One region of the Bacillus kalamii genome, then DNA from elsewhere that is predicted to be linked to it. Evidence: riboswitches for the same ligand, from Rfam matches in the RefSeq annotation. Region 1 holds a riboswitch; the other holds the start of a gene.
What was found. Region 1 has a riboswitch for glycine ahead of ABC357_RS23015 (amino acid permease). Riboswitches for the same ligand answer to the same signal wherever they lie in the genome.

Region 1 (16,475 bases):
ATCTGATTCCGGAGTCAGGACTAATGGATAATGAAAAGCTTTTTCCGCTTCTTTTTGCGTCATCGTTTCATTTATACTTGAAAAAATGCTCATTTGATCCCTTGGGCCATAACCTGTATGGAGATCGACATGAATAATATTTTTGTAAGGGCTCCCCAAGACGTTTTTATAAAGTTGTTTTACTATCTTTGTGGATTCCTCATCCCCGCTTCCGCCGTAATAGACGCCTTTAGGATGATTGTATTGGCCGGTCAGGAGAGCTTCCTCAATCTTCCCGGTTCCGGAGCGGATTACTTCCTTCACAAGACTGCCCGCAAAGCCCAATTCATGGATCGTACTATTTCCAACAGGCGTTTTCTTTTCAAAGAAACGATCCAGGTCTGAATATTTCTTGTTGCTTGCCAAGTTAAAGCTTTTCCATTCATAAACAAAGTTACGGTTTAAATCGACATTATTTTCGTTGTATCTTCTATCGTGCTTCATTCCCCACGGATTACTTGCATGGACATATAGCAGCCCAGTTGTATCAGGATCCAGACTTGACAGCATCTGATTCTGGAAAACATCCAGCATAGCAGTCCCTACATATCCTTCGATTCCATGCATACCTGTTGTAATGACCAGCAAATTTTCCTTTTTCTTATTCGCATCTGCAGATACGGTATCGATTGTTAATTTTTCTTTATGGATGCTGTATGCATGCTGTTCGGTATGCTCATATGTATTTTTTAATGTTTTCTCATACGTCAAAAACCGTTTTCTGGATTGTTCATAGGTGGTAAGGAAATGGGTATTTAATTCATTCTTACTTATTTTTTCTGGAGCTGACCATACAGCCAGCAACTTAGGTATGCCCCATGCAACCCCAACGAACAAGATAACCGCCGCTGCCAAGACTATGACCCATCTTCTCTTCCACGTATTCATGCATCTCTCTCCCCGCCGCGAAATAGCTTTTTTACTAAATACTGACGATTTTACCATTTTATTGTCGATTTTTCTATATATGTATATTAAACTAGGAGTATATACACAGGCTTTACATAGGAGGAAAATACCGTGTCCACTACCCGCAAATCGCTGAATGAACAAAAAGTGAATGTCATTGTTTACAGAGTCTTTTTAGCGGCATTTATTCTGATGATCATTAATAATATTGTTCAGGTCGTTCTATATGGGATGCCTCATTGGACGGTCATGAACGCCCTTTATAATATTCAATTTCTATTATTCTTAATTCCTGTCCTGTATTACAAATCATCAAAAAAACGTACGCATTTTAAACTATTATCTATTATTTCCATGCTTCTTTTCGCTTTCATCCTGCATACCGATTCCTGGGTAAATGTTCCGTTTGTCTGGCTTGTTCCATTAGGTCTAGCGGGTATGTATGCCGACTTCACCTTAATGAAAAAAGCGTTTGTCATTGCCTTGCCATTACTGATCCTCTCCCAGTTCACCCATCTATGGATGGCGGACAAACTGGTGATTGAAAGCAGTCTGCACCGTTCTATCCTGACTGCCTTCTATTATGGATTCCAATTTATCTTTGTCAGCATCCTCCTTCTCGACAGCTCCAAGCGTTCAAGTGAAATGCTGGATGAGAGCGAACAGCTGACAGGGCAAATACAAGGGGTATTATCAGAGGTGGGGCAAGCATCTTCACATTTAAATAAAAATGTAGTCGATTTTCATCATAAACTAAGTGAATCCACTTCTTCCTTACAGCAAATCGATGCTTCCATCCAGCATGTCCACAATGACAGCCGCGATTTTTACCATGTCATCCAGGGAACTGAGCAAAAAGTAAATGGCATTGTGGATAAATTGAATGAAACGGCCGCCAATGCGGCTGATGTTAAAAGCTTTACGGATGAGGTTGTCCACATGGCGCAGCAAAATAAAAAAATGCTCTCCCAGTCTGTCAGCAATATCGGCGAGGTGAAGCATGCATCTACACAGTCGCACACTGTTGTCCGGATGCTCAATGAAAAAATCAATGATATCTCTACCGTTCTCCACTCCATCATCGAGATTGCCAATCAGACTAACCTGCTTGCCCTAAATGCGGCGATTGAAGCTGCACGCGCAGGCGAGCATGGCAAAGGGTTCGCAGTAGTGGCTGATGAGGTGCGCAAACTTGCGGAGCAATCATCCAAGTCCTCCGGTTACATCCAGGAGCTATTGAATGACATCGGCAATGCCAAGGATCAGGTGACTCAATCACTAGAGCAGACAGACTCGATTGTGGATACAAATATCGATACAATCCAGTCTTCCTTAAACAGCTTCGACCGGCTTATTTCCATGCAGCAAAAAATGAACGACCGCCTTCAGGAAATGCTTTCCACAATCGACAGCCTATCCGAAGAAGGTACCGCCATCACCAAGTCGATGAATGATATCGAAGAAAATTATCACGTCCATGATCAAAACATTTCCGAAATCGCAATTGCGATCGAACAAGTAGCGGGCGCATTCCAGGAAATCGCTTCCCATGTCGATGAAGTCAGCGATAAATCGCAGCATTTGTCTGAGTTGCAAAATCAAAGTGCCTGACCAAGCATTAAAAACCGCCTGTTGTGATTACAGGTGGTTTTCAATGCCTCTGATACTCTCCTAGCAGCCCCATATTCTAGTCCTTGTCTCCCTTTAATAAAAGCTTTAACATCCTTTTTACGTTGTTTTTCATTGATAAAATAAGCATTGCCGTTATTTCCATAAAGAAGTGTCTCCTTGCCGGCAAAATGGGGGAACACAGTTAAGATATCCTCTGATAGGTCCTTATAAATTAGCTTCATTTCATATGAAGGAAAATCAGCGAATTCATAACGCACTCTCTTACAGTTTGCCCTATTCAGGATACCAGTGACCGCACCAATTGTTTCTTTATCTGTGGTGATTATCATTCCATCCATATCATGTTCTTTATATGATCTTATCTCAATTCGATCGATATCGGAAAAATCGTTCTACAGCATGTTATAAACAATATAACCAACCATACTAACCAGTAGAGATAGCCAAACGATTTTTTTCATTAAACTCCCCTTTTGAGCATCTTGCTATAATATTCCCTCTCCCTCTATAAAATTCCTCTTATATGGCCTTTTAAAAAAAAGCATAAAAAAGAACCCGATCCTTACATCGGGTTCTTAAATAATTTACTTTATCGCTTACGGCGGATTTTTTCTATTTCATCTGCCACGAACTGTACTTGGGTTCCGACAATAACCTGAATGCTATTTTTGCCTACAATATTAATGCCAGGAACGCCTGTTGATTTAATCTTATTTTGATCGACTGCGTTCATATCTTTCACTTCCAAACGCAAGCGTGTAATACAGTTATCAACCGAAGTCACATTGGCATCTCCTCCAAGCCCTTCGTAGATAGTTGCTGCCATTGAAGAGAATCTATCCCCAGAAGTGCCTGCATTAGACTTATTCAATAGACCTGTAGCTGCTTCGGAAGACGCTATATCTTCATCTACTTCGTCATTATCTTCTTCACGCCCTGGTGTCATTAAATTGAATTTAGTGATCATAAATCTGAACACAGCATAGTAAATGACCGCAAATACAAGTCCCTGGACAATCAGCATATACGGTTTATTGGCCAATGGCAATCTTGAGCTTAAGAAGAAGTCAACAAAACCTGCGCTGAAGCCAAACCCGGCAGTCCAATGGAAAAGGGCTGCTATCGTTAATGAAATACCGGTCAAAACAGCGTGCACAACATATAGTGCTGGAGCAGCAAACATGAATGAGAACTCAAGCGGTTCTGTAACACCAGTGAAGAAAGCAGCAAAACCGGCAGCAAGAACGAGTGATGCAATTTCTTTCTTACGTTTTGTCTTAGCAGTATGGTACATAGCAAGACCAGCTGCAGGAAGGCCGAACATCATAACAGGGAAGAAACCGGCTTGATACATACCCGTAATTCCTTTTGTACCTGAACCCTTCCAGAAATTACCTATATCATTGATTCCTGCTACGTCAAACCAGAATACGGAATTCAATGCGTGATGCAGTCCTGTTGGGATTAATAAGCGGTTGAAGAAACCGTATAAACCTGCACCTGCTGCCCCTAAATCGCTGATAGCCTTACCGAATGACACAAGGGCAGTAAAGATAGCTGGCCAGATGAAGAATAGAGCACCTGTAATAACAAGCATAGAAACCGCTGTCATAATCGGCACTAATCGTTTGCCGCTAAAGAAGGCAAGCGCATCGGGCAATTTCACATGGCTGAAACGATTATACATAATGGAAGCAATGATACCTGATAGGATACCAATAAATTGATTCTCAATTTTTACGAATGCTGGGTTAACATCCTTCACATCGATACCTTGAAGCATAGCAACTGATTCTGGGCTAAGAATGGTAGTAACGATCAAGAAGGCGACCAAACCACTCAATGCTGCTGAACCGTCCCTCTCTTTCGCCATACCTAGTGCGACACCTAAAGCAAACAGCATACCCATATTATCGATAAGAGCAGAACCCGCCTTAATCAGGAAGGCAGCGATAGCGTTATCTCCGCCCCACCCAGTCGGATCAATCCAATAGCCAATCCCCATCAAGATGGCGGCAGCCGGCAAAACTGCAACCGGCAGCATCAAGGAACGGCCTATTCTTTGTAGATAACTCTTCATAATGTTATTTCCCCCTATTCATCTTTTTTCTCATTTCCGTTAAGTCAAAGACTTGAAAAGCTAACATCCTCATTTATAAGTGCAATCTCTTGTTGATACATTAAATAACAAATGATAAATACGATTACTTTCTCAATCTCTCAATATGAAGTGTGATATATCCCAGCTCCTGCTCAGGCAAATCAACCCCATGGACTTCAAACAATTCTTTTGCGACTACTTGCGCACATTCAAAAGCATGAGGAAATTTCTTCTTGATCATAGAAAACATTTCTTCATCCATCATGTGAAGCTCGTAATGATTCACCCGCGTTAATGCAAAACGCAGATGGGTCGTTAGCCGTTCGTAAGAAATGTCATCTTCTTCAACTGTAATGTTCAAATATTGTTTAATTGTTTGGATCATATCCCTTACGATGGTCGTCAGCCTGACGGTTTGACGTAAATCACCTCCTTGAAGTTTCATTGTGTGGATATGCAAGGCGATGAAAGCAGCCTCATCCACGGGCATCTGGATATCATATTTATCCTTCATATGGTGAAGCGCCCATAGTCCTATTTCATATTCCTTCCGATAGAGGATCTTGATTTCATGCAGCAGCTTATTCTTTAAGTGAATGCCCTGTTGCTCCCTTTCAATCGCAAAGGAAAGATGGTCGGTAAGTACTATATGGATATGTTCATTCAACTTTGTATCCATTGAAGCCTCTGCATAGGATATGATTTCTTCCGAAATGGTGAAATGTTCTTCAGGAATCCTATTTAGTAGCTGCTCTAACTTTTTGTTTTCTTTCATGACAAACAATTTTTCAATTTTAGCGGGATTTACAATATCATTTTTCTTCTTTTCAAAAGCAATTCCGGCTCCAACTACAATTTTCTCCTGCTGATTATCTATTACGATGACAGCGTTGTTGTTTAGAATTTTCTTGATTTTCATTGTAGTTCATCTCCTTCTATATACATTTCTCCAAGAATATATACTATTTGGCTACCGCTGTAATTAAAACTGTTTTGCCTGCAGTGCCTTCTATTTCTGCAGAAAAGTGAAATTCTTTATTGCCTTCTTGGCTATTTGTTATGACTAATGGAATAATAGTGCTCTTTGCATGGGCACGAATATAGTCCCAGTCAACCTTCATCAGCAAGTCTCCAACCTTAACCTTTTCGCCAGCCTGGACCGCAACTGAAAATCCTTCTCCTTTCAAGGAAACCGTTTCTAGTCCGACATGAATCAGCAGTTCCGTTCCGTCCTCCGTTTGAATGCCAATTGCATGTTTTGTTGGCGCTACTTGGACAACTGTTCCATCGGCAGGCGCATAAATATCCCCGCCGCTTGGCATGACAGCTATGCCTTCCCCCATCATTTTCCCGCTGAACACCGGATCATCGACATCCTCAATGGCAATAACCTTTCCATTTACGGGTGTATAAATATGCAACTTTTCCTTCTTAAACAGTTTGGACAGCATGACAACTTACTCCTTTATTCCTCATTTTATGCACCTATTCAAATGTTCAGAATGCACGCCTACTACGATATTTCACGCAAAAAAGGCATGGAGGTTCAATAGAAAGCCCCGGTAAAGGAACTCTCTACTTACCACCATGCCTGATCGTATCAGTAACATGTGATTCTTATTGACTATAGGATAATCCTACCACTAAAGTTTAAAAAAGGCAACTGAAAACGTTAACATTTTTTCTCTAAATGGTTAGAAAACATAAAACCAAGAAAATTCCTAATAAAAATCACATATTTTATTAGGGATTTTTCTAAATTTATTTATTCTCCTACATTATGTAACAAAAGAATAAAATCCACTACATTACTGTTTTATTAAATTACATACCTATAAAAAAACTTAACTTCCATAAAAGAAGTTAAGTTTTCAGCTTGGAATGTAGTAATCGAGGTACTAACTGGCTCGCTGTTTCTCCTTAATATCTGACAGAGAATCAGCATCGCTATTATTTTCAAAATAATCATTTCCTGACCTTTTCACTTTGTTCCAGCCATCTTTATTGAAGAAGTAAAGAATAGTTCCCATCATTACGAAAAGCATAAATACAAATCTAAAGAAAACTAATTCCCCTATGATTGTTTTAATTAATTCTTTCTTACTGCCTATGACCAAACCAAATTTTTTACTGATTTGGATGGTAATGAGCGTATATGTCAAATTTAACAGCAGAGAAAGAACAAAGTATATTCCTAAGATTTCGAATGTCTTATCAGAATAGCCAATTGTTAAAATATAAAATAAAAAGAGCAACGTAAAACTAGACGATAGAGTACCCACTAAAAAGGCATCGAAGATAAAGAATAAAGAAATAGACCTTTTGAAAAGTGATTTTATCATTGGTTTAAAATAAATTAGGAAACTATCAACAAAAGCCTTTTGCCATCTTACACGTTGATTGAATAAATCTTTCCAGCTTGACGGGCATTCTGTGTAGCATATTGCATCAGGAAGAAATGTCATTTTCTTTCCTTTATGGTTAAAGATATACTGTTGTAATTTCATCGTAATATCAATATCTTCACCAACTGTATCACGATAGCCGCCGACTTTTAACAAAACTTCCTTCCGGAAAACGCCAAAGGCTCCACTAATTACGCACATGGCATTTAATCGGGAAAGTGATGATTTTAAAATCATAAAACCTTTTAAATACTCAAGTATCTGAAAGCGAATAATATATCTTAGTTTCAAGTTAAGTACGCCGCTTTCAAGTTGTTCACCTTGAAGAATATTGACCAAACCACCTGCTGCAATCAAATTTTCATCTTGGAATTCTGAATTGATTACATGAAGAGCGTTTTTGTCCAAGATTGTATCTGCATCCAATGTAACTACTAGTTTATGGTGAGCAAAGTCAATTCCTGCATTCAATGCGTCTGCCTTTCCACCATTGACTTTATCAATTACAAACACATTATTATATAATGTTGATTGATACACCCCATTGATCACTTCATATTTCAAAACACCGCTTAATCTGCGGTAATAAGGCTTCAAGTGCAACTGCTTCATTAACTCCGATAATGTTGAGTCTTTAGAGCCGTCATTAATAAAAATAAATTCTGAATTGGCATAATGACCAGTCGAATGTTTAATTCCTTTTATGGTAGAAGCAAGAATATCAGACTCGTTATAACAAGGAATCAGAATAGAAATTCCTTGTTTATTTACGTTTTGATCTCTTTTCTTATGTTTATATTCTTTTACAATTCCTATTGCATTCACCATATGGAATATAGGAAATAAAGAACAAACTATGGCAAGCAGCATAGCAATGATTTCAAACGGCACCTATTCTCACATCTCTCTCATTTTTAATCTTTTATAAAAATCGAAAATAAATCGAATTCAATTATATTCATTCAGTCCAGAGTATTCAGATAGAAAGAGAGAGTTTTAGTATAGACCAATATTCTATATGCCCATAGTCCTAAACGAAACGGTAAGTCACTTTCTTCCTAATTCTCTTGGTGACATAATTACGCCAAAAAAATTGTATAAAATTTGCACATTTTTTTGTTATAATATATTTTCAGAAATTACTAGAAAATGTATAGAAATCAAAATCGTAAAACTAACGTATAATTCACGTACAAAAAAACTACCAAAAGATATACTATTATAATTTCACGTACAAGTCAAGTATACTAGGAGTGGCTTATTTGAAGAAAATCCCAACAACTAGAAAAGATATACGGGTACCTGATCCTTTAATTAAAAAAGTGGAACAATATCAATATGAAAATGATATATCCACCTGGACAGGCGCTCTATTGGAGCTTGTCAGAAAAGGGTTGGAAGCCGATGGAATCAAATGAAATGTATAGTCATTTAGTTCGGACTCAAACAGCTTACAGAATTTATAATATCCTTCTAAGCGCAAGAATGTTAATTTTCATACATTCTTGCGCTTTCTTTTTATGGTTTTTAATAATGACTTGTGGATATGCTTATAAGTATTACCTCATTCCAGCCATTACAAATGCACTGTCGGACTTCAATTCTTACTTATACAAATATATGGAAAAATAAACTATGGTTTAGACTATTTAAATAGACATTTCTATAAGTTGTATTTTTATTGCTCTCTTTCTCTTCAAAACAACAAGAAACACCTTGATAATAATGATCAATCCAGCTATATCGTTATACGGCTTCAATTATAAAACCAAACTGGTACAGCGGAGGAGGGCCTTCTTTATATTTCATTTTCAAAAGAATGCATATCAGGTTCGCCTATAATAATCGCATCTATCCTTCAACTCCAAGCCTAAATAAGAAAACCTCATTTTCGGAATATTATAGAAGGATTATTTGAACCTTGTTTACATTTTCTCTTTTCGATCTATTGACCTACAAAAAAAATAGTGCTATAATTTTTAATTATTCCAAGAAAATAATTTACAATCGTTTTTTATTTTTTAACCGAATACTAGCAAGCGATGAATGTTATGGATCACACTATAGCAGGAGCAGCTTCTGGAGAGACTGCATGTAATGCAGCGCCGAAGGATTCACAATCTCAGGCCAAAGGACAGAAGAGTAACGAATAATGATTTGTTATTCCTTAACCTGATGAGATTGGAGCTTCCAGTCTCTTTTTTTATTGCATAAAAGAATGGGGGAATATCAATGGTACAACAAAAATCATCCATACAAATGAGAACCGGCCGCTTTCACTACAAAACGTAGACTGCAAGCTTAATAGATGGCCATTAGTTAAAAAGAACCACTAAAAATAGAAAGAATTTTCATAATAATTACATTACTATCAATGGGGGCGCACACCTTGGCTAAAAAAGAATTAAAAAGAGATTTAAAAGACCGCCACGTACAGTTGATTGCCATCGGGGGAACGATAGGTACAGGCTTATTCCTCGGATCCGGAAAATCCATTCAATTGGCAGGCCCATCTATCATTTTTTCTTACTTGATTATAGGTATTGCTTTGTTTTTTGTAATGAGGGCATTGGGAGAATTGCTGCTATCCAATGCAGGCTACACGTCATTTACTCAGTTTGCAGCCGAGTATATCGGGCCTTGGGCTGGTTTCATCACTGGCTGGACCTACTGGTTCTGCTGGATCATGACCGCCATGGCCGATATTATCGCTGTCGGGGTATATATGCAGTATTGGTTCGATATTCCTCAGTGGGTTCCCGCTCTGACCTGCCTTGTCATCTTATTGGGGCTGAATCTATTAACGGTAAAACTGTTTGGCGAATTGGAATTTTGGTTTGCCATCATTAAGGTCATCACAATTATTGCCTTGATTGTTGTCGGGGTCGTCTTATTGATTGTCGGATTCAAAACAAATACCGGCACCGTTTCCGTCACCAACCTATGGAAGCATGGAGGCATGTTCCCTAACGGCATATCCGGATTCCTGCTGTCACTCCAGATGGTTGTCTTCGCGTTCGTCGGAGTTGAATTAGTCGGTGTATCTGCAGCGGAAACAGCGGATCCGAAAAAGAACATTCCATCGGCCATCAATAAAATCCCAGTCCGGATTTTACTTTTCTATGTCGGTGCTTTGTTAGTCATTCTATGCATCAATCCTTGGGACCAGCTTAATGCAACCAGCAGCCCATTTGTTGAAGTCTTCACATTGATCGGCATTCCGATTGCTGCTGGAATCATCAATTTTGTTGTTCTGACATCTGCTGCTTCTGCATGCAACAGCGGGATGTTCTCTACAAGCCGGATTCTTTATACACTCGGAAACAACGGAGAAGCGCCTGCCAAACTCGCCAAATTGAACAAGCACCACGTACCGGGCAATGCCTTATTCACATCTACCATTGTTTTGTCTGTAGGGGCATTATTGAGTAAAGTCATACCGGAGCAGGCGTTTACAATCGTTACGACAATCAGCGCTATTTGCTTTATATGGGTATGGAGCATTATTTTGATTTCCCATCTCATCTATTCTAAAAAACGGCCTGATTTACGTGCAAAATCTATTTTTAAAGCACCGTTGACACCTTTCGTCAATTACGTGGTCCTAGCCTTGTTCGCTTTCATCTTAATCGTGATGCTGTTCGCAGAAGCTACTCGTGTTTCGTTATTAATGACGCCGATTTGGTTCCTCCTTTTATTCTTGTTTTACCGTTATCAAAAGAAACGAGCGAACCGATTGGGGTAACCCAAAAATCCCGCTGTCCATTGAAACAGCGGGATTTTTCTATTTCCAGCAAGCGAGTAAAGAAGTTAACGCATCCTCCAATTTCTCAGCCGGTATTCCGGCAAAACCAAGAACAAATGTAGGCAGCATAGCTTGCTTTTTCACAAGCATGTAGGAAGAAAGCGGGTACACTTTAATATGCGCTCTTGCAGCTTTTTCCAATAGCTCTTCCTCTCCCTGGCCATTATCGATGACCAATACAACATGAAGGCCGGAGTTACCTCCGATTACCGTAATAAAGTCCACTTCTTTCCTGATTATTCGAAGCACCATATCAAGTTTCTGCCGATACACCTTCCTCATCCGGTTCAAATGCTTTTCAAACATGCCTTCCCGTATGAATTTGGCCAATATATGCTGGTCAATCCGGGAAACGGTGCAGTGGTAAAAAGATATTTCCCTGCTGTAACGAGAAGATAGCGAAGGCGGCAGTACCATATAGCTGATGCGGATGGAAGGCATTAGCGACTTGGAAAAGGAGCCAGCATAGATCACCTTGCCCCCCTGGTCCATACTTTGCAGAGAGGGGATCGATTTTCCGCTGTAACGGAATTCACTGTCGTAATCATCCTCGATAATAAAACGATTTCTTTCCGCAGCTGCCCAATTCAGCAGCTTCATCCTTCGATTGACCGGCAGGATCGTCCCATATGGAAAGTGGTGTGATGGCGTCACATAGGCTACATTGATACCGGACTGTTCCAAATCATCAACAATCAAACCTTCTTCATCAACAGCAAGCGGATGAACTTCCTTCGGGTAGGTTTTCAACAGACGGTCGATCAGATGATAGCCGGGATCTTCCACACCGTAAACCGTATCATGATCAAGTAAAATCAACAGCTGCTGCAAAAGGATTTCCATTCCGGCTCCAACAATGATCTGCTCAGGCGTGCAAACAACTCCCCGGGAATGATAAAGATATGTTGCAATTTCCTTACGCAATTCGTACTCTCCCTGCGCTTCTCCCAGAAGCAATAGCTCCCGATTCTCTTCAGAAATCACCTGCTTGGCCATTTTTCTCCAGGACGCAACCGGAAAATGTGCAGTATCCACTTGCCCGGGATGGAAATGATAATGGATCGGCTCTTTTTTTGACAGATGCTCCACTGGCATTTCCGCTTTCGGCACATATTCCAAGTCCTCATGCGCCAGTACAAAGTACCCTTTTCTCGGGACCACTTCCGCATATCCCTCATCCACTAATTGATTATAAGCAGTATCCACTGTATTTTGGCTGATCTGCAGAAAATCGGCCAACTTCCGTTTCGATGGCAATTTAGTTTGATATGGAAGATGCCCGTTTAAAATTTCTTTCTTGATAAATTCATAGAGTTGTTCATACAGTGACACACCACTGGAACGTTCCAAATTACAGGAAATCATATCCACAATCGATCCACTTCCTTTTCTCTGACCCCATTAAAATTTCAAAAACTGACTCTTTTAATACAGTCTGACACTTTTTATACTTAGAAACAAGAAATTTATACAATGGAAAAGGATGGATATGAATGGATAAAACAATAGCAAGCGAAAGAGTAAAACGTGGTATGGCACATATGCAAAAAGGCGGAGTCATTATGGATGTCATTAATGCGGAACAAGCAAAAATCGCTGAAGCTGCGGGTGCAGTTGCAGTAATGGCACTTGAACGGGTGCCATCCGATATCCGTGCAGCCGGCGGAGTAGCAAGGATGGCAGACCCCCGGATCGTAGAGGAAGTGCTTCAGGCAGTATCTATCCCTGTCATGGCAAAAGCCCGGATCGGACATATCGTTGAAGCGCGTATACTGGAAGCTATGGGTGTCGATTATATCGATGAAAGCGAAGTGCTGACTCCAGCAGATGAAGAGTACCATCTGTTAAAAAGCGAATTCAACGTGCCTTTTGTCTGCGGATGCCGTGATCTTGGAGAAGCAGCACGCCGTATCGGCGAAGGCGCGTCCATGCTGCGCACAAAAGGAGAGCCAGGAACAGGCAATATCGTTGAAGCCGTGCGCCATATGCGGAAGGTGAACGCACAAGTACGTAAGGTCAGCCATATGAATGATGATGAATTAATGACCGAGGCCAAAGTGCTTGGCGCTCCTTTTGAAGTACTGAAATCCATTAAAGAAGCAGGCAAGCTCCCGGTCGTTAACTTTGCAGCCGGCGGGATCGCCACTCCTGCTGACGCCGCATTAATGATGGAATTGGGCGCTGACGGCGTGTTCGTCGGATCAGGCATTTTCAAATCAGAAAATCCGGAAAAATTCGCATCCGCCATTGTCCAGGCCACTACATATTTCACAGACTATGACCTGATCGGCAAACTATCAAAAGAATTGGGTGCGGCAATGAAAGGAATGGATATATCACGCCTAAAGCCTGAAGAGAGAATGCAGGAGCGTGGCTGGTAAAATGTTAAAAATCGGCGTACTCGGACTGCAGGGTGCAGTCCAGGAACATATAAACCAGGTTGAATCTTGTGGGCATCAGGGTATCATCATTAAAACTCCCGGACAACTGGAGAAGCTCGATGGATTGATCCTGCCAGGCGGCGAAAGTACCACAATGAGGCGCTTTATTGACCAGTATGGATTTATGGAACCCATTCTCTCCTTTGCCAAAGAAAAGCCTGTATTCGGTACGTGCGCCGGCATGGTACTGTTGGCAAACAAATTGAGCGGCAATGAAGCCCCCCATTTACAGCTTATCGATATGACCGTAAGAAGAAACGCTTTCGGCAGGCAGGTCGACAGCTTTGAAGCAAGCCTGGAAGTTAAAGGAATGGATTCCCCCTTCCCCGCAGTTTTCATCCGTGCCCCTTACGTAGAGCGTGCAGGAGACGAGGTGGACATACTGTCTGTTTGGGAGGGCAATATTGTTGCCGCCAAACAAGGACATATACTGGCTACTTCCTTCCATCCGGAACTGACAGGAGATTTGCGGTTCATGGAATTGTTTATAGATATAGTCGTTGAAAATAAGAAGGCTGCTGTATAAGATTAACCCCATCCGTCATGAACGGGTGGGGTTGATCATTCATTTTAGAAGCCAAACATCCTAGCGGACCATGCTCCATTTTTGTATTATGCCATTCTTTTTGATGCCACAAACGTTCGGATAACCTGTTCTGCCGTAAACTCAAGCAATTCTGCAGCACAGAAAATCGCCGCCTCCAAATCCATCGCCGAGTTGATAATGCTATGGACACTCGTGATGCCATAGCCGTATAATTCATCTATTCCATTTCCGATGGAACCTGTGAGCGCAAAAACCGGAACACCATACTTAGCTGCCGCTTGCGCTATGCCTGCAGGCGCTTTGCCGTAAGCGGTCTGAAAATCGATGCGCCCTTCGCCAGTAAACACACAATCAGCTTTCCGCAGATATTCATCCAGCTTAGCGTATTCCATCACAATATCGATTCCCCTTCTCGATTCTGATGGAAAAAATGCTTGGAAGGCGCCGCCGATTCCGCCTGCCGCCCCTGCTCCCTCCTTATCATGTAGCCTGATTCCTGTATGTTTCTCTATGGCATCCGCCCAATGGGCCATGTTTTGATCAAGCTCTTGAACCATTTCCGGAGTAGCCCCTTTTTGCGGCCCGAACACGCGTGAAGCGCCTTTTGGCCCAACGAGTGGGTTATCGACATCAGAAGCGATTAAGAACGAGCAATGCTGAATGCGTTGGTCGAATTCCTGCTCGTCGATCTTGGCAATTCGGGCCAAATGCTCTCCGCCTTTTCCGATAGAACCCCCCCTAGAATCCAGCAGTTTCATCCCTAATGCCTGCAGCATGCCGGCTCCCCCATCATTTGTTGCACTACCGCCGATCGCCAAAATGAAATGGCGGTATCCGGCATCCAGTGCCGATTTAATCAACTGCCCAGTTCCATATGTCGTAGTGACCATCGGATTACGGTCTTTATCCTTGATTAAACATAATCCGGATGCATTCGCCATTTCAATAACGCATGTTTTCTGATCGCCAAGGACGCCATATGCCGCCTCCACTGGTTCCATCAAAGGACCCTTTACAGTCACTTGTTCCTTATGGCCATTTGTGGCAATTACTAAGCTGTCCAATGTCCCCTCCCCGCCGTCAGCAACAGGAACCAAAACAATCTTCGCTCCTGTGAGCGCTTTTCTGACCCCGCGTTCTATTGCCTGAGCTGCCTCAACAGAAGATAAGCTGCCTTTAAAAGAATCTGGCGCAATCAAAATATCCATGGCCTTCCCTCCATTACCGTTTATACACCTTATTTTAACCCATTGATCATCTTATAAAGGGAAACTAAATGTTCCGCCTTAAGCATGGTCCTCACAATACACTACCCCAAAATACTTCGGCGGATCCGCAACGCTCCAACTAAATGAAATATTTGAAATATATTATTTTAATAGTATAATTGAACTGTTTTGAAAATATAATATACTATTCTATTCTATTTCAATATGAATGCCAATAGAGGTTACTATGGGGAGAAATCAACATGTGGTTCTTTTTTTCACTATTAACCGCCTTTTCCTGGGGCGCTGCTGACCTGTTCTATAAAAAAGGGACTGACAGCAATGATCAATATAGCCATATAAAGATTGTCATTATGGTTGGGCTCGTTATGGGAATCCATGCGACCGCGTATATGCTCATAAAGGGCCTGTCTTTCAATCCAATGGATATGGTCAACTATTTGCCTGTATCGGCGCTTTATATTCTCTCGATGGCGATCGGCTATATCGGCCTTAGATACATCGAGTTATCCATCGCTTCACCTGTCCAGAATTCATCAGGAGCTGTCACCGCTATTCTATTATTCATCTTTTTCACCCATGAAATAGGCGCAGTAGAAATTGCTGGATTAATTATGATTACATTCGGCATCATTGCTATTGCCATACTTGAGAAGAAAGCTGAAAATGCAGCGTTGAAGGCAAGTTCGGAAAAGATTGATAAAAAATATCAAATTGGCTTCTTGGCCATCACCTTTCCACTGCTGTATTGCCTGCTTGACGGACTGGGTACATTTGCTGACGGCATCTACCTCGATGAAATGAAGTTGATCAGTGAAAATGCAGCGCTCTTAGCCTATGAATATACATTCTTCATTTGTGCTGTCTTCTGTTTCATTTTCCTGAAATTCATCAAGAAGCAATCATTCAATGTCTTCAAAGAGAGAGATAAGGGTTTTGCAGCTATTCTTGAAACGACCGGGCAATTCTTTTATGTCTTTGCCATGTCCTCCAACGCCATCATAGCGGCACCGCTTATTGCATCCTACAGCATTTTTTCAGTCCTGCTCTCAAGGATTTTCCTGAAAGAAAAACTGAATTGGAAGCAATATGCCTTCATTATCGTCGTCATCGCCGGCATTGCCTTGCTCGGACTGGCGGATGAGCTATAGAAAATGAACGGCAGGCTTCATGGATGAGCCTGCCGTTCATTTTCTATGCTTTTCACTTTTATCCCTATACATTGCTTGATCTGCTATGCTAATTAATTTATCAACACAAGCAGCATCGCTCGGATAGTTGGCCGAACCGCAGCTTACACCCAAAAAATTAATTTCTTTTAAAAAGGGATCTCCTTTAAGCCTCTTCATTTCCCCTTGGATCCTCTG
Region 2 (16,475 bases), on a different contig from region 1:
GCAGAATCACCCCTTTTTGCCTTGTTTGTGCGCTTCCAGCCACTTTGCGGCCTTCTACCACCAGCTCATACCAGCTTGGCGCATCAAAACAAATCGATGAACGGGGATCTTTTAAACGCTGATGCTCTTCTTCTGTCTTCGGCACTGCAAAATAGGCATCAAAATCAAGATTCAAAAACCCTTTAAGGATGCCTTCCGAAATGACCCGATAAGCATCGGTCACATTTTTCGGCATTTTAGGGTGTTCCTCTGTCACAATGACACTATATGTAAGTTCATGCTCATGTAAAACAGCCCTGCCTCCGGTAGCTCTGCGGACAAAACCGAGGCCTTGGTCTTTCACTTTCTGCAAATCGATTTCCTTTTCAGCTTTTTGGAAATATCCGATGGATAAAGTTGCAGGATTCCAGCCGTAAAAACGAATGACTGGAGGTATTTTCCCTTCGCTATGCCATTGCAATAGCATTTCATCCATTGCCATATTGTAGCCCGGCGAACAATTGCCAGAGTCGATAAATAACCACTTTTCTTTTGTCATCAGTTCAATATCCTACCTTCTGCATTTTCTCTCCATATACACTGGCACACGTTTTTCTACGATAACACTGTGCCTATTCCATAATGGAACATTCCTGTTAAGAAAATCAACCTATTTATTTTGAGATTAATCTTAATTAGAATAACAAAAAAGGGTCTTGCTGGAAAAAGAAACGCTTTTCCTTCTCAATCTCTGTAAATTCCTTTGATATTATAATGAGACACTATTATAATAAAACTATCTGTACTGTTTTAGTTTGAGAGGAGTTTTCACATTGTTGTATTTTTTAATCGTTGTCATTGTTGCGATCCTAGCATACTCGGCATATAACTGGTTTATGCAGCGCCGAGTCGTTAAAACATTGACTCAGGAACAATTTATCGAGGGTTACCGTAAAGCGCAATTAATTGATGTACGCGAACCAAATGAATTTGATGCGGGCCATATTTTAGGTGCACGAAATATCCCGATGTCCCAGATGAAAACTCGCCTGAAAGAGATACGCCCGGACAAGCCAGTTTATCTGTATTGCCAAAGCGGACTCCGCAGCGGACGCGCAGCGCAAATGCTGTACAAAAAAGGCTATCGCGACCTGTACCATCTTCAAAAAGGATTTAAGCACTGGTCAGGTAAAATCAAACGTAAATAATCATCTTCATCCAAACAAAAGAGGCGTTCCAATAGGAACTGCCTCTTTCTTTATACGTCCATTACGATTCTTTCATGTAACGCAGCACCGGTTTTCGGGCTGCAAGTGTTTCATCCAGACGCTTAATGACCGTTGTATGCGGAGCTTCCTGCACCAATTCAGGCGTTTCTTCGACTTCCTTCGCAATCTGGATCATTGTCTCAATAAAGCCATCCAAAGTCTCCTTGCTTTCTGTTTCAGTCGGCTCTATCATCATGCACTCTTCCACGTTAAGCGGAAAATAAGTGGTAGGCGGATGATAGCCAAAATCAAGCAGACGTTTAGCAATATCGAGTGTACGGACACCCAGCTTTTTCTGTCTCCGTCCACTTAGCACGAATTCATGCTTACAATGGCGATCATAAGGCAGATCATAATACGGAGCCAGCTTTCTCATCATATAATTGGCATTTAGAACTGCGTTTTCTGTAACAGCCTTCAAGCCATCTGGCCCCATTGAACGGATATACGTATAGGAGCGGACGTTGATGCCGAAATTTCCGAAGAAAGGCTTTACACGCCCGATGGATTGAGGGCGGTCAACATCAAGTCCATATACCTCTTCCTTTTTCACAACAAGCGGCGCAGGAAGGAATGGGATTAAGTCTTTTTTGACTCCTACTGGACCAGATCCCGGTCCGCCGCCTCCGTGCGGGCCAGTGAACGTTTTATGGAGATTCAAATGGACAACGTCAAAGCCCATATCCCCTGGGCGCGCTTTGGAAAGCACCGCGTTCAAATTGGCTCCATCATAATATAATTTGCCGCCAGCTTCATGGACAATTTCCGCCATTTCAAGAATTTGCTCTTCAAAAAGGCCGAGTGTATTGGGGTTGGTCAGCATTAAGGCTGCCGTGTCAGTACCGACCACTCTCTTTAAATCCTCAAGATCGACCAAACCATTCTCATTGGATTTCACTGTGATCGTTTCCAATCCTGCAACAGTAGCTGAAGCAGGATTCGTTCCATGGGCCGAATCAGGGACAATTACTTTCGTACGCGCAGTATCCCCATTTTGTTCGTGAAAGGCTCTGATCATCATTAGCCCCGTCCACTCTCCATGCGCACCGGCAGCAGGCTGAAGTGTCACTTCATCCATTCCGGTAATTTCCTTCAGCGATTCTTGCAGATCGTACATCAACTCTAGTGCTCCTTGGACAGTGGAAGGGTCCTGTAAAGGATGGATATGGGCAAATCCATTGTACCGGGCAACATTTTCATTGATTTTCGGGTTGTATTTCATCGTACAGGACCCAAGCGGATAAAAGCCTGAATCCACACCGTGATTACGTTTGGATAAAGCCGTGTAATGGCGCATAATATCCAGCTCGGATACTTCCGGCAAATCCGCAGGCTGTTTTCGGATATACGCATCCGGGATAAGCTCTTCCATGCCAACTGCCTCAATCTCCAACTCAGGCAAACTATAACCGATCCGTCCGCTTGTGCTCTGTTCAAATATCAATGGCTGATTTTTCTTATTCATGGCGATCCCCCAATTCTTTCACCAACAAATCAATTTCTTCTTTCGTACGCAGCTCTGTCACTGCCACAAGCATATGATCCTTCAATTCAGGGTAATCCTGGCCTAAGTGGTAGCCGGCGATCATCCCTTTATCCAAAAGGCGGGCGCTGCACTCATTATAGGAATAAGGCAATTTCACCACAAACTCATTGAAGGATGGTCCATCAAAAACGATTTCGACCCCATTCTCCTGCAGTCTCTTCTTGGCATAATGCGCTTTTCGGATATTTTGCAAAGACATTTCCTGGACTCCGACCTTGCCAAGAGCTGTCATAGCCACAGATGCTGCAAGAGCATTCAATGCTTGATTGGAACAGATGTTGGATGTCGCTTTATCACGGCGTATATGCTGCTCACGTGCCTGCAGTGTCAACACAAATCCGCGCTGCCCATCTTCATCTACCGTTTGGCCGACAAGCCTTCCGGGCACTTTGCGCATCAATTTATTGTTAACGGCAAAATAACCGCAATGGGGGCCGCCGAATGCAGCAGGAATGCCAAATGGCTGGGCATCCCCAATGACGATATCGGCCCCGAATTCTCCCGGAGGCGTTAATGCCCCAAGCGCCAACGGATTGCTGCAAACTATGAAGTGCCCTTTATGTCCATGAATGATGCCTTCCATCTTATCCAACTCTTCAATTCGTCCAAAGAAATTCGGATATTGGACAATCACGCCTGCCACATCGCCATCCATTTGCTGTTCCAGGGCGCTTAGATCCGTTAGTCCATCACTGTAAGGAATATCGATAACTTCAATATATTGCCCCTTAGCATATGTATCCAGAACAGCACGGAATTGCGGATGGACAGCACGGGATACAAGCACCTTCTTGCGTCGGGTGCTGCCGCAGCTTAGCATGGCCGCTTCAGCTAAGGCTGTTCCGCCATCATACATGGATGAATTGGCAACATCCATTCCGGTAAGCTCGCAGATCATTGTCTGGAATTCAAAGATTGCCTGCAATTCTCCCTGTGATATTTCCGGCTGGTAAGGGGTATATGCTGTGTAAAACTCAGAACGCGATAGAACATGGTCCACAATGATAGGCGCGTAGTGGTCGTAGACTCCTGCACCTAAAAAGGATGTATAGCTTTTTGCATCTTTGTTTCTTGCAGCCAGAGCGCTTAATTCCTTTGTCAGTGCAGATTCAGACTTAGCGGCTTTTATCTGCAGCTCTCCTTTAAAACGGACACTTTCCGGAATATCTTCAAATAACTCATCGATATGGGAAACACCTATTGCATCCAGCATTTCCTTTTGGTCGTTTTCAGTCATCGGCAAATAACGATGTTTAATCATAGCATGATCCCCCTATTAGTTCTTCGGTCTTTTATAAAATGGCGTGCCTACCACTTGCGCTTCCACACGCTTCGAGCGGATTTCAACATCGACGGTTGAACCCAGCTCGGCGTATGCCGCATCGATCAATGCATAACCGACTGCTTTATTCAAGCTCGGCGACTGTGTGCCTGTCGTCACTTCTCCGATTTCTTTTTCGCCTGAATAGACTTTATAGCCGTGTCTCGGAATACCTCGTCCAACCATTTCCAGACCCACCAGCTTTCTTGGAGCCCCGTTTGCTTTTTGTTCTTTCAGTACAGCCTTGCCGATAAAATCTTCTTCCACATTCGTTTTTACCGCGAACCCGATGCCTGCTTCTATTGGAGAGATGGTTGCAGACAGCTCTTGTCCATATAGGGCAAGACCCGCTTCAAAGCGAAGTGTATCCCTTGCTCCCAGCCCAATAGGGGATACATCTTCCAATTCGAGAATAGCCCTCCATACTTTTGATGCTTCCTCACTTTTGCAATATATCTCAAATCCATCTTCCCCTGTATATCCGGTTCTGGAAACCAGGGCATTCACTCCGGCAACAGAAACATTCTCGACAAAACCGAAGAATGGCAATTGTTTTAAATCTATATTTTCAGTCAACTGACTCAAAGCTTGTTCAGCCAATGGACCTTGCAATGCCAATTGAGCAATTTGATCCGATTTATTTTCCAAAGTAACATCTGCATCGCCTTTATGTTTTTTCAGCCACTCAAAGTCTTTTTGAATATTAGCGGCATTTACGACCAGCAAATAGCGGTCCTCGCTTCTTTTATAGATGATAATATCATCCACAGTTCCGCCATTTTCATAGCAAAGCGCGGAGTATTGAGCCTTTCCGTCTTTCAATTTGGACACATCATTGGTTGCCATGCTTTGGAGATAGGAGAGGCTGTCCTTCCCCTCAACTGTGATCTCCCCCATATGCGAAACATCAAACAAACCAGCTTTGGTGCGGACGGCCATATGCTCTTCCTTAATGCCGGAAAATTGGACCGGCAGATCCCAACCGCCAAAGTCAATTGTCTTAGCGCCAAACTGGCTGTACTCATCAAATAAAGGCGTTTTCTTTAATCGAGTCATGTTTTACCCCCTGAATGATTTTTGTCGACATAACCGCTATTCAAACCCATAAGCAGGCAAAAAAGGACAAAGATGCCCGTTCGCATTGGGTCATCTCTGTCCTTTGTACCTGAGAGTTTACCTTCATATTCAAGGCTGTCCCCGTTGGTGGTTCAAATAGAACGCTCTCCAGAGGTGCGTCCAGCAAGAGTTCTTTTGCCTGAGAGATTCACATAGCTACGTTTGCTCCTTCGGCGCTGTTTTATACAGTCTCTCCCCTTGCCTTCAATCGCTTATATAATACTTAAGAATGGCCATACTAAAAGCAAGCAGAATACATAATGCTTGTTTTCCCCACAAATAATTAAGAAGAAACATAGTATTCCCGATGTAAAAAAATCGGTGCTTTTTATACTTAACTTCATCCTACCATTAACTATAATTTGGATGCAATTCTTTCTTGTCGCATTTTTTAAAAAACTTACATTTAATCAAAAATACCTAAATAACGTTCGTTTTTAGAGGTTATTTTCTTATATTCCCTAAGAGGAGAGACATTTTATGAATATAAAAGTGAATTATGATGAGACTTGGGAGAATCAATTTACCCAACGTCTAGAGGAGGACGGCCCCTGGACCAGCTGGGAATTTTATTGTTTGGCTTTGCAAGTCGAAAAAAGCCTTCAAATACCAGAATTTGAAGGTTTGCAGGCTCCCAGCCACCTCCATCAACTAAAGCCGCTCCCGCATCAGCTTGAAGTGGCTAAACAGGTCGTTGAAAACATGAATGGAAAAGCCATACTTGCTGATGAGGTCGGGCTGGGAAAGACGATAGAAGCAGGATTGATTTTAAAAGAATATATGATTAGAGGCCTCGTAAAAAAAGTGCTCATTCTTGTCCCTGCCTCACTCGTTTCGCAATGGGCATATGAGCTGAACAGTAAATTCTTTATTCCGGCAACCGTCCAGCGGAAAAGCTATGTATGGGATTCCTGTGACGTCGTCGTCTCGAGCATCGACACAGCCAAACGAATGCCGCATAGAGACATCATTTACAGCCAGCAGTATGATATGGTGATTGTCGATGAAGCACATAAGCTTAAAAATAATAAAACCAAAAACTATGAATTCGTCCAGAATCTGAAGAAAAAATTCTGCTTGCTCCTTACTGCGACTCCCATCCAAAACAAAGTGGATGAAATCTTTCACTTAGTATCCTTATTGAAGCCGGGGCATCTTGGCAATTCATCGCTATTTTCTAAACAATATAAAGGAAAAGGCCGGGAAATTTACGATGATACCCACCTGAAGGAATTGGTCAATGCCGTTATGCTTAGAAACAGGCGCCATGAGACAGGCATTGAGTGGACGAAGAGAATTGTTGAAACAGTCCTGATTCAAATGACTCCAGCAGAGAGGGCTTTATATGAAGCAGTTTCACACTTCCGCATCAACGAACAAGCCAACAGCGGATTTTCTACATTAACGATGCAAAGAGAGGCATGCAGTTCCAGGGAAGCTGTATTCTTCACACTGCAGAATATGATGAAACGGCAAGAGCAGCCAAGTACAGAAATGCAGCAAAGAGCCCAGATCATCACCGATAAAATCAATGCCATCAGCTCTAATTCAAAAGCGCAGAAAGCATTGGAAATTATCCAGTCAAACAATGATAAAGTCATCATTTTCACAGAATATCGCGCCACACAGCTTTATCTGCAATGGTACTTAAAGCAGCACGGCATTACGTCTGTCCCATTCAGAGGGGGCTTCAAACGCGGAAAAAAGGATTGGATGAAGGAACTGTTCCAAAACCATGCCCAGGTGCTCATCGCAACCGAAGCCGGCGGTGAAGGAATCAACCTGCAATTCTGTAACATTATTATCAATTTTGACCTTCCATGGAATCCGATGCGGCTTGAGCAACGAATCGGGCGAGTACACAGGCTAGGGCAGGAAAAGGATGTACTGATTTATAATTTTGCAACTGAAGGGACAGTGGAAGACCATATTCTGACACTACTCTACGAAAAAATCCAATTGTTCGAAAAAGTGGTCGGCCAACTGGATGATATTCTGACCAAGCTAGATATCAGCAATATTGAAGATTATTTGGAGGATGTAGTCAGCGGATCACGAAGTGAAGGAGAAATGAAAATCAAAATGGAGAACTTAAGCAGTATGATCGCTTTGGCCCAGGAATTAAAGGAGCGTGAGCACCGTGCAGCAAAATGAAATCCATCAATTTTTGCTCCATTACTTCAATATAAATGGAGCCACTCTATTGAACAACCACCCTACCTATATAACCGTTCAATTGACCATCGAATTGGACAAAATGCTCATGAACAGGCCTTTTTATTGGCACTATCTCGAAAAGACAGGAGGCATACCAAACCCGGCAGCATTGACACTCATTACCGACCCTGCCAATGCACCAGAAGAGGTAAAAGGGGAAATCATTCATTTCGGATCTCCCCGGCTTCATCAAATTTTCCAATCGACGAACAGCCTGGCCAAATATATCCGCCTTTATGAGCATGTACACCAACATGTACAGCAGCAAACACCTCTTCATCCATGGCTGGTCTGCAATATAAAGGCGTCCTTCGTGTCCGACCGGAAAAAAGATGTATTGTTTTCGATCGGTCTTCATTTATTGACCGGAAAAATGGTCAATGATTTTCATGATAAATTGGATTCTATCAGACTGACACCAAAAATCCCCGACTTTTCATTTACCCTGTCTCCTATCATCATGCCGAAAAGCGGGATGGGGAGAATCGACCGCTATGTAAGAATGCAACTAGCGGAGGAGGACCATGAATGGGCGGAAAGGGCGATCCATAAATGGGAAGCGGACCAGCGGTTACTGGATCATTTTTACGAGGACCGTGAAGAACTTGATGACAGCTACGAGCTTGAAAAGGAAGCGCTGAGACAGCAATACGAGCCGCATATCGATATTTCGGTCATTAATGGAGGGATGTTTTATTTGAGTGAGGGGGCGGTTTAGGATGCTAGCAGATAAATATAATATACATAAAAGGACCCGACAGTGTATGGCTGCCGGGTCTTTACATTCACATTATTTAACTGGTTTATCTTTAGTAACTTCCCATGATTCTGATCCATCCATATTGTCATATGCAATATTTAAATTTTTCATACGCTTGTTAGCTGCTGATAATTGATATTGGAAATCCATTGGGATAACTGGCGCTTTATCAAACATATATTCTTCCCAATTCTTAAACGCATCAGAACGGTATTTCGCATCCATAGCTTCTGGAGAATCAATAGCTGACAATAATTTAGTCATTTCTGGATCCACATAGCGCATCATATTAAATTGAGCATCTTCTGAATATGTTCCGGCAGGTGAAGGGTTCGTACCTGTTCCCCAAGCTGCCATATACATATCGATATCTTTATCATTCGCCTGTACTTTGTCGTAGAAGCTGTTTGATTCAATCAAGCGACCTGTAGATAATGTAACCTTTAATCCTACATCTTTAAAGTTTTGAATGTAGAATTGAGTGGTAGCTTCAGCAACCTCACTATTGTCGCGTGCCGCCAATTTGATTTCTAACGGTTTTCCATTAGGATCTTCTCTGAAGCCATCATTATTTGTATCTTTATAGCCAGCTTCATCTAGCAATTTTTTCGCCTTTTCTGGATTATACGTAAATCCTTTCATATCTTTTTGGTAATAACTACCAAAAACTGGTGGCATAATAGCATTTGCACGGAAGCGCAATCCATTATAATACTGTTTTGTTACTTCTTCAATATTCATAGCGTAGCCTAGAGCTTTGCGCAAATTGATATTATTCATTTTTGCATTTTGATCCATTACATTTTTTCCTTTGGCTGCATCCCATTTTCCAAGATTAAAGCCTAGGTAACTATAATACAAATCTGTCCGGGCGAGGATGTCTATGTTCTTTAAATCTTTCAAAGATCCATACACATTATTCGGCACTTGATTAATAAAATCAACATCTCCTGATTTCAATGCTGCAACAACTGAAGATGTCGGAACAATTTTCACAACGATTTTATCTAGTTTTGGCTTACCTTTCCAATAGTTTTCATTCGCTACAAATTGGACAGATTCACCAGGAACAATTTTATCATACTTAAATGGCCCTAAAGTGACAGGCGTTTTACGGATTTTTTCTGATTTCAATAAGTCTTTAACAGGAACATCTTTCAAATCATGTTTAGGGGCTGCATAACCCCAAATCCCATCCCCACCTGTGTAGATAGCAGGAGATACCTTTTTGAAAGAGATTTCTAGTGTATTATCGTCGATTTTTTTCAACCCTGAGATAGTACTAGCCTTGCCATCATGATACTCTTCAGCACCTACAATATTCTTCAAGTCCTGGTCATAACGAACACCAGTATAGTCTTTATCCGCTATTATTTCATAAGGATAGATTACATCGTCAATTGTCAACGGCTGCCCATCCGACCATTTAACGCCTTCGCGGATTTTGATGGTGGCCTTATTTTTTTCAGGTTCAACCTTCATAGACGCTATACCTGTATCTGTAAATTTAAAATCTTTGTCGGTATCAAACAATGTATTCGTTGCATAAGCCATAATTTCAGCGTCATTGTTATCCTCGTATAGTTCATAGCTCCAGATTCCTTTAAAAGGTGAATCAGCAGCGAGTCCTACCGTAACAGTTCCCCCTTTAATTGCCTTATCTTTATTGTCCACTTTCGTCTTGAAAGCCGATGCATCCACTTTTTCTTTGTTACCAGGTTTAGCAGTGGTTTTCTCGCCTCCATTCCCATTGCAAGCCGCTAGTACAAGCATAACAATTAGCAGAAGCGAAAATAATGACCATTTTGTTTTCTTCATCCCATTTCCTCCTTTTATCCTAATCTTTGTTTAGAGTCTGCTGCACGGCGAAGCGCCTGTCCAACATAATTTATTCCAAGCATCAAGACAAGAATAAGTATTGATGCAGGTAACCAAATCCACCACTTTCCGGAAATAACTTCTGGATTCGTAGAATAACTAATCAACGTTCCTAAGCTTGGTACATCAGATGGAAGTCCAAATCCAAGAAAAGATAATCCAGTCTCAATCCCGATATTTCCAGCAAAGTTCAAGGTAAGCTCTACAATAATCAATGAGCTTATATTCGGCATAATCTGTTTAAATAGTATGACAAAGTTACTTGTTCCCATCGTCTTTGAAGCACTGACATAGTCCCTGCGACTTTCGGTCAATGCTTTACTTCTTATTAACCTCGCAGTGCCCACCCAATAGAATGCAGACATAATCAAAACAAAACTGAAAATATTATATTTAGGTATAATGGTTACAAAGACGATAATAATCATCAATGTAGGCAATACCATAATAAAATCATTTATTCTCATTAGGATATTATCAATCAAACCACCAAAATAGCCCGTTACTAAGCCAAAGAGTATACCAATTATGGCTGTTAGAATTGTAATGGAAAAACCTATGGCTATTGAATTTCTAGCCCCAATTATTAATTGCCCCATAATGGATCGTCCACCTTGATCTGCGCCAAGTATATATCCATCTCCTGGAGCGGCATAGGTGCCCAGTAAACTAACTCTCATGATTTCTTCTTTATCGATAAATAGAGCCCCGATAAAAACACCAAGGATTATAATTACCAGCCCAATGAGCGAGCCCATTGCCAGCTTGTCTTTTATAAATTCTCTCATTATGACACGAAAGCCGGTCGGAGCCGTACTTTCCGACGCAGTAGGCACTGTTTCAGCAATCAATTCAGTTTGATTTGTTTCCATAATATTCACCTCTATCCTATCTTCTGTTTATTCGACTCTGATACGCGGATCAACGATACTCATTATAATGTCCGATAACAGGCTTCCTAACAACGTTAGTATTCCATATAACATTACTAATGCTGTTATTACACTATAATCCCGGCTAGTTATTGAGCTTACGAATAATTGCCCCATGCCTGGAAAGCCGAATATTGTTTCCACAAAGATAGAACCGGTTAATAATCCGGTAATTGTAAAACCAAAGAAAGAGGCAATCGGTAAAATAGAATTTCTGAATATATGTTTAGAATAGACTTTTTTCATAGGAAGCCCTTTACTTCTTGCAGTCTTGACATAATCCATCCCTTTCGAATCGATTACTTCATTCCTTAAATATTGAACGACACTCGTTGTACCAAGGATGGCAAATGTAAATGCAGGCAATAATAGATGGTATATTTTACTCCATACATATGGAAATGTGCCCGGGTCAACATTCACATCAACTGTTCCACTGGTCGGGAACCAGCCAAATGAGTAACCAAAAATAAACAGGAGAATTAGCCCAAGGACAAAGGTAGGGATTGCATAAGTGACATAGCTGTATAGAACAACAAATTTATCTAAAAACGAGTTTTGATAACGTCCCGCCAACATGCCAAGCGGTATAGCAATAGCATACATGAGCACTCCACTAAGCAACGAAAGCCATAAGGTGTTCAGCGCGCGGTCCCCTATCAATGATGCAACGCTAACCTTAAAAGAATAACTAAGTCCAAAATCTCCATGGATAGCATTGGAAAGCCAATGATAGTATTGAATATACCAAGGATCATAGAATCCGGAAGCTTTTTTCAATTGTTCGATGACAGCTGGGTCTGTTTCAGGGGTAATCAATCCCGTAAATGGATCTCCCGGCATAAATTTTGCTAGAACAAAAATCAGTAGACTTAACAAAATAATTTGAGGTATCATGACCATTACACGTCTAACTATTGTCTTCCACATATTAGATAACCCCCTCGTTAACATTATTAATAGCAACAAAATGTGTATTTGAGAGCGGCTTTAAATCAAAAACTTTACCGTTTCTGTCATAATACAAAGATTCATTTTCACGATAAAACGCTTCTTCATGCTTTCTTAACTTCATGTTCTGATCACGTAATAAAGGATTCACATTTGGAATGGCTGAAATCAATCTTCTCGTATAAATATGTTGCGGATTTTGATATATTTCTTCACGTGTTCCAGTCTCAACAAATCTACCTTTATACATAATAGAAATATAATCGCACATATGCCTCACGACGCCTAAGTCATGGGAGATAAATAAATAACTTAAGCCGAATTGCTCCTGAATCCTTTTCATGAAATTCAAAACCTGAGCCTGTACAGACAAATCAAGTGCAGACACTGGCTCATCAGCTATGATTAATTTAGGATTACAAGCAACTGCCCTTGCTACCCCGATACGCTGCCTTTGCCCGCCAGAAAACTCATGCGGATATTTATACAACGCATCTTCTGGCATTCCCACTATATCAAGCAATTCCAACACTCGCTTGCGCTCTTCCTGATCGCTCATCCGCTGGAAATTCCGGATTGGTTCAGCGATCAAATCACGCACACGCTTGCGTGGATTCAAGCTGCTCATGGAATCCTGAAAGATCATCTGTACATCTTTATTAAAGGAAGAGCGTCGGCTTCTGCTTTTGCCTGCGATATTTTTGCCTTCATAGATGATTTGCCCTGACGTAATTCTTTCAAGGCCGATGATCGCTTTTCCCGTCGTCGATTTTCCTGAACCGGATTCGCCAACAAGCCCGTATGTCTTTCCTTGTTCGATGACCATATTCACACCGTCAACCGCATATACATGGTCAACAACTGTATTGAAAAAACCTCCACGGATCGGATAATGCACTTTTAAATCTTTGATTTCGATAAAACTCATTTTTGCGCCTCCTCTTCACCTTCAAAATGAAAGTGCTGCCAGCAGGTGCATCTGACGAAATGACCTGGTGCGATTTCATGCAATTGTGGGTGTTCTTCATGGCACTTATCATTGATCCAAGGGATACGGGCTGAAAAACGGCAACCTGTTCTTGGCATTTTCGCCAAGGAAGGCACAACTCCCTGGATGACATTCAACTCATCTTCTTCACTATTCATCTGTGGAATAGAATTAAATAATGACCTTGTGTATGGATGCTTCGGATTGCCGAACAGCTCGTTGACCGGTGCCTGTTCGACGATTTCTCCTCCATACATGACAGCTACACGATCGGCCATTTCAGCTACTACGCCTAAATCATGTGTAATCAGGATAATGCCTGCTTCCGTTTCTTCCTGCAAAGATTTCAGCAAATCCAGGATTTGGGCCTGAATCGTCACATCCAATGCTGTCGTCGGTTCGTCAGCAATAATAATGGAAGGTTTACAAGAGAGGGCAATCGCTATCATAACCCGCTGGCGCATTCCACCTGACAGTTCATGGGGGAACTGCCTTGCCACCCGTTGCGGGTTGGGGATTCCAACTTGGTTCAACAATTCAATTACTCTTTGCTGTTGTTCAGATTTTGATAGTTTAGTATGGTAAATCAATGCTTCTTTAATTTGATCCTCAATTCTCATAAGAGGATTCAATGCAGATAAAGGATCCTGGAAAATCATGCCGATATCATTTCCGCGCACACGGTTGTATTTATCTTCCTTCAAATTAATCAAGTTCATATCCTTGAACTTGATTTCACCACTGACCTTAGTATGGAGCGGATTGTGCAATCCGACGATTGAAGTTGCCAGCGTACTCTTCCCACAGCCTGATTCCCCTACAATGGCAAGGATCTCATTCTTATAAAGAGAGACAGACACATCATCGACTGCATCATAATACGTGTCCTTAATTCGAAAACTAGTATGTAAATGATTGATGTCCAGCAATTGTTTTTCTGCATTCACTACTATGTTTCCCTCCTTATCTACATTTTCCTGAATAAACACCGGATATTTATAACAAACAACCGCTGCCTTAAAATGTATAATTTTTTTAAAAAAGTATATATTCTGATAATTTTTTCTGTAAATGAAGAGGAATGCACAAAATACCTCTTCTCTCTTTAACAAAATATTACAATATATACTAATTCTTAACATATTTTACACTCGTATTACTTTTTCTGTCAATAAATATTTTTATATTCTTAATTTTTTAAATATAACAATTTATTCATTTTAGCTATCTATATATCCAGTATTTTCAATAAAAACAGTGGCAACTCTGTAGAAAAATAGAACCGTTCAGCTTAATTAACTCTATATTTTCCAAAAGCATGTCCTTGCTTTCATCATATTCAAGATATTCTTACATTATTATTACATTTTTTGTCATTGTCAATATATTCTTTCTTTTTGATTTACTTGTAAAATATTCCATACATGAATAGCGGAAATAAAAAAAGAAGCCTCTTTGCTGTAAAAGGCTTCTTCTCTTATCTTTTCCCTTTGAAGAACATCATCAAAGCAAAAGGCACTAATCCGAACAATTGGGTTGAATAATGCTTTTTTTGTTTTCGTTTATGTTGACGATGTTCATGGCGCACGTCTTTCGGTTGACTGAAGTATTTCACAATTGTTTGAGTCAAAAAGGTTATAAAATCGTTTTTTTTCATATAAATCACCATTAGAAGTATACACAAATCAGGATGGATCTATACGTTCCCTCAATAACTCAATTACTTCTTCCGGTTTTGCTTCTGTAACATCTATTTGAATGCTGGCATCTTCATATAACTCTCGGCGGTCTTCAAATAGGCTGCGGAGTTCTTCTTCAGTTCTTCCGTTTGCCAAAGGCCTGGTCGTATCATTTTTTAATCTTCTGTATACTTCTTCGATTTCACAATATAAGTAAATGAGTTGGCCGTTTTCCTTCATCCATGCTCTATTTTCGTTATCAAGAATAATGCCTCCCCCCGTCATGACGATGGCATTTTGAATGGGCAAAGAACGGAGCAATTGTTTTTCCTGTTCCCGAAAATAAGCTTCCCCTTTTTCAGCGAATAGTTGATTGATTTCAATTCCTTCCTTTTCCACAATCAACGCATCGACATCATATGGAATAAGGTTGAATGCTTTGGCAGCCATATGACCGATTGTTGTTTTTCCTGACCCCATAAAGCCGGTTAAATAGATGGTCCTCACTTTTTTCACTGCTTTCATTTTTCTAACCATTGTACCATTTTGCCTTGGATACTGCTATATAGATAAGCTCCTTCGGCACGTCCGCCTGACTGGTTTTCGGCATAAAGAGATACCTGTATGGTTTCTTCATCTATACTTGCCTGAACATACCGAACAGTTCCCTTACTATAATATAAATAGCCTGATTGCCGATTCTCAGGATATTCCAGCATTCTCTGTGTATCATTCAGAGCCAGCCACAAAAGATGGTCCGATTGGTTTTTTTCAATGACTTCCATTGCAAACCGTTTCTCTGCCAGCATCTTATTGCTTTCAGCCACAACCAAAAACAAAAGAATGCCCAATACAAACAAGACAGGCAAATAGACAGACCCCCGCTGCTTACTTCTTTCCATCTTGCTGTCCATTAAGGAACATGAAGGATGCCCGAAACTCTTTATTCATCAAATCAGTAATAATAATTGATATCCTCCGCCCTTCTTTTGCCACTTCAAATTGATTGATATTATAAAGAAAAAGCTCATGCCCTGTTCCATCTACTCTTCTCCTTATGACACTGCCATACGGCTCAATTGAAATGATTTCATTCTTATTTTGCAAATATAATTTATTGTTTTTGATAGAATAGCCAGTTGCTTTTCTGATTTCTCTTTTGACATTCAATTGAAAAAGCTCCCATTCCATTTGATTGACACCCTTATACGTATGAAATGCCGGTTTAACAGTCATTAGCGCCTGTAAAAGCAAAGAGGCAACGATCATAAACACAACTAAGCTGGCTAACATTTCAATCAACGTGAAACCCGCTTGGTTCTTTGGCGAAAAGATCGCATATTTCCTGTTTCCTTCCTTTATTGTCTTTATATCGCACACATCCTTCCTTATATAAAGGATTTCCTTTGGATGCCTGGATGGCAAATGTAAGGCGGGCATCTCTTTTCCTTACGTCCGGTTGGCCATTTGCATCTACATTTGCTTCCAATTTTTCATATAGATAGTGATTTGCCTTCAATTGAAGTTCCCCATTCTGTCTCTCGCGTTGAAGTGTTATAGCACTCGACAGAAGAAATAGACATACTAAAAGGGTGACACTTAATGCCCCGAGCGTATCCAGCAAAATAAATCCTTTAGTATTCAACGTAATAATGCCTTCCTCTCCCAAGCATGACTGTAAATGAATATTTGCTATATTTCCCGGCAAACAGCCATACACCTGATTTCGACACGTTGCCCACTGAATTGAAATAAATTCTTTTGCCAAGCGTAGTTTCCCTATGCTCGACTGACTTAGGAATAGGTTTAGTGTAAAGACGCTCTTCGGTATCCAATTGGG

Region 2: linked by a shared signal. The riboswitch ahead of gcvT (glycine cleavage system aminomethyltransferase GcvT) and the one ahead of ABC357_RS23015 (amino acid permease) in region 1 are both predicted to bind glycine.

Annotation. Positions count from the first base shown of each region.
Region 1 covers NZ_JBDFMI010000006.1:1,048,436-1,064,910, reverse strand. The annotation lists gene ABC357_RS23055 (M14 family metallopeptidase) at 1-927, opposite strand, end outside; gene ABC357_RS23050 (methyl-accepting chemotaxis protein) at 1,141-2,559, shown strand; gene ABC357_RS23045 (hypothetical protein) at 2,547-2,918, opposite strand; gene nagE (N-acetylglucosamine-specific PTS transporter subunit IIBC) at 3,170-4,660, opposite strand; gene ABC357_RS23035 (PRD domain-containing protein) at 4,785-5,600, opposite strand; gene ABC357_RS23030 (PTS sugar transporter subunit IIA) at 5,644-6,132, opposite strand; gene ABC357_RS23025 (glycosyltransferase family 2 protein) at 6,580-7,977, opposite strand; gene ABC357_RS23020 (hypothetical protein) at 8,349-8,504, shown strand; glycine riboswitch at 9,156-9,234, shown strand; gene ABC357_RS23015 (amino acid permease) at 9,476-10,831, shown strand; gene pdxR (MocR-like pyridoxine biosynthesis transcription factor PdxR) at 10,871-12,262, opposite strand; gene pdxS (pyridoxal 5'-phosphate synthase lyase subunit PdxS) at 12,385-13,272, shown strand; gene pdxT (pyridoxal 5'-phosphate synthase glutaminase subunit PdxT) at 13,274-13,858, shown strand; gene ABC357_RS22995 (glycerate kinase family protein) at 13,945-15,087, opposite strand; gene ABC357_RS22990 (EamA family transporter) at 15,351-16,259, shown strand; gene ABC357_RS22985 (GGDEF domain-containing protein) at 16,296-16,475, opposite strand, start outside.
Region 2 covers NZ_JBDFMI010000001.1:871,531-888,005, reverse strand. The annotation lists gene ABC357_RS04465 (lipoate--protein ligase family protein) at 1-538, opposite strand, end outside; gene ABC357_RS04460 (rhodanese-like domain-containing protein) at 876-1,187, shown strand; gene gcvPB (aminomethyl-transferring glycine dehydrogenase subunit GcvPB) at 1,249-2,712, opposite strand; gene gcvPA (aminomethyl-transferring glycine dehydrogenase subunit GcvPA) at 2,705-4,051, opposite strand; gene gcvT (glycine cleavage system aminomethyltransferase GcvT) at 4,070-5,170, opposite strand; glycine riboswitch at 5,262-5,347, opposite strand; glycine riboswitch at 5,348-5,438, opposite strand; gene ABC357_RS04440 (DEAD/DEAH box helicase) at 5,711-7,384, shown strand; gene ABC357_RS04435 (YqhG family protein) at 7,371-8,165, shown strand; gene opp4A (oligopeptide ABC transporter substrate-binding protein) at 8,238-10,025, opposite strand; gene ABC357_RS04425 (ABC transporter permease) at 10,040-10,957, opposite strand; gene opp4B (oligopeptide ABC transporter permease) at 10,985-11,947, opposite strand; gene ABC357_RS04415 (ATP-binding cassette domain-containing protein) at 11,949-12,896, opposite strand; gene ABC357_RS04410 (ABC transporter ATP-binding protein) at 12,893-13,903, opposite strand; gene ABC357_RS04405 (YqzE family protein) at 14,434-14,613, opposite strand; gene ABC357_RS04400 (shikimate kinase) at 14,642-15,172, opposite strand; gene comGG (competence type IV pilus minor pilin ComGG) at 15,157-15,537, opposite strand; gene comGF (competence type IV pilus minor pilin ComGF) at 15,524-15,928, opposite strand; gene ABC357_RS04385 (hypothetical protein) at 15,930-16,280, opposite strand; gene comGD (competence type IV pilus minor pilin ComGD) at 16,270-16,475, opposite strand, start outside.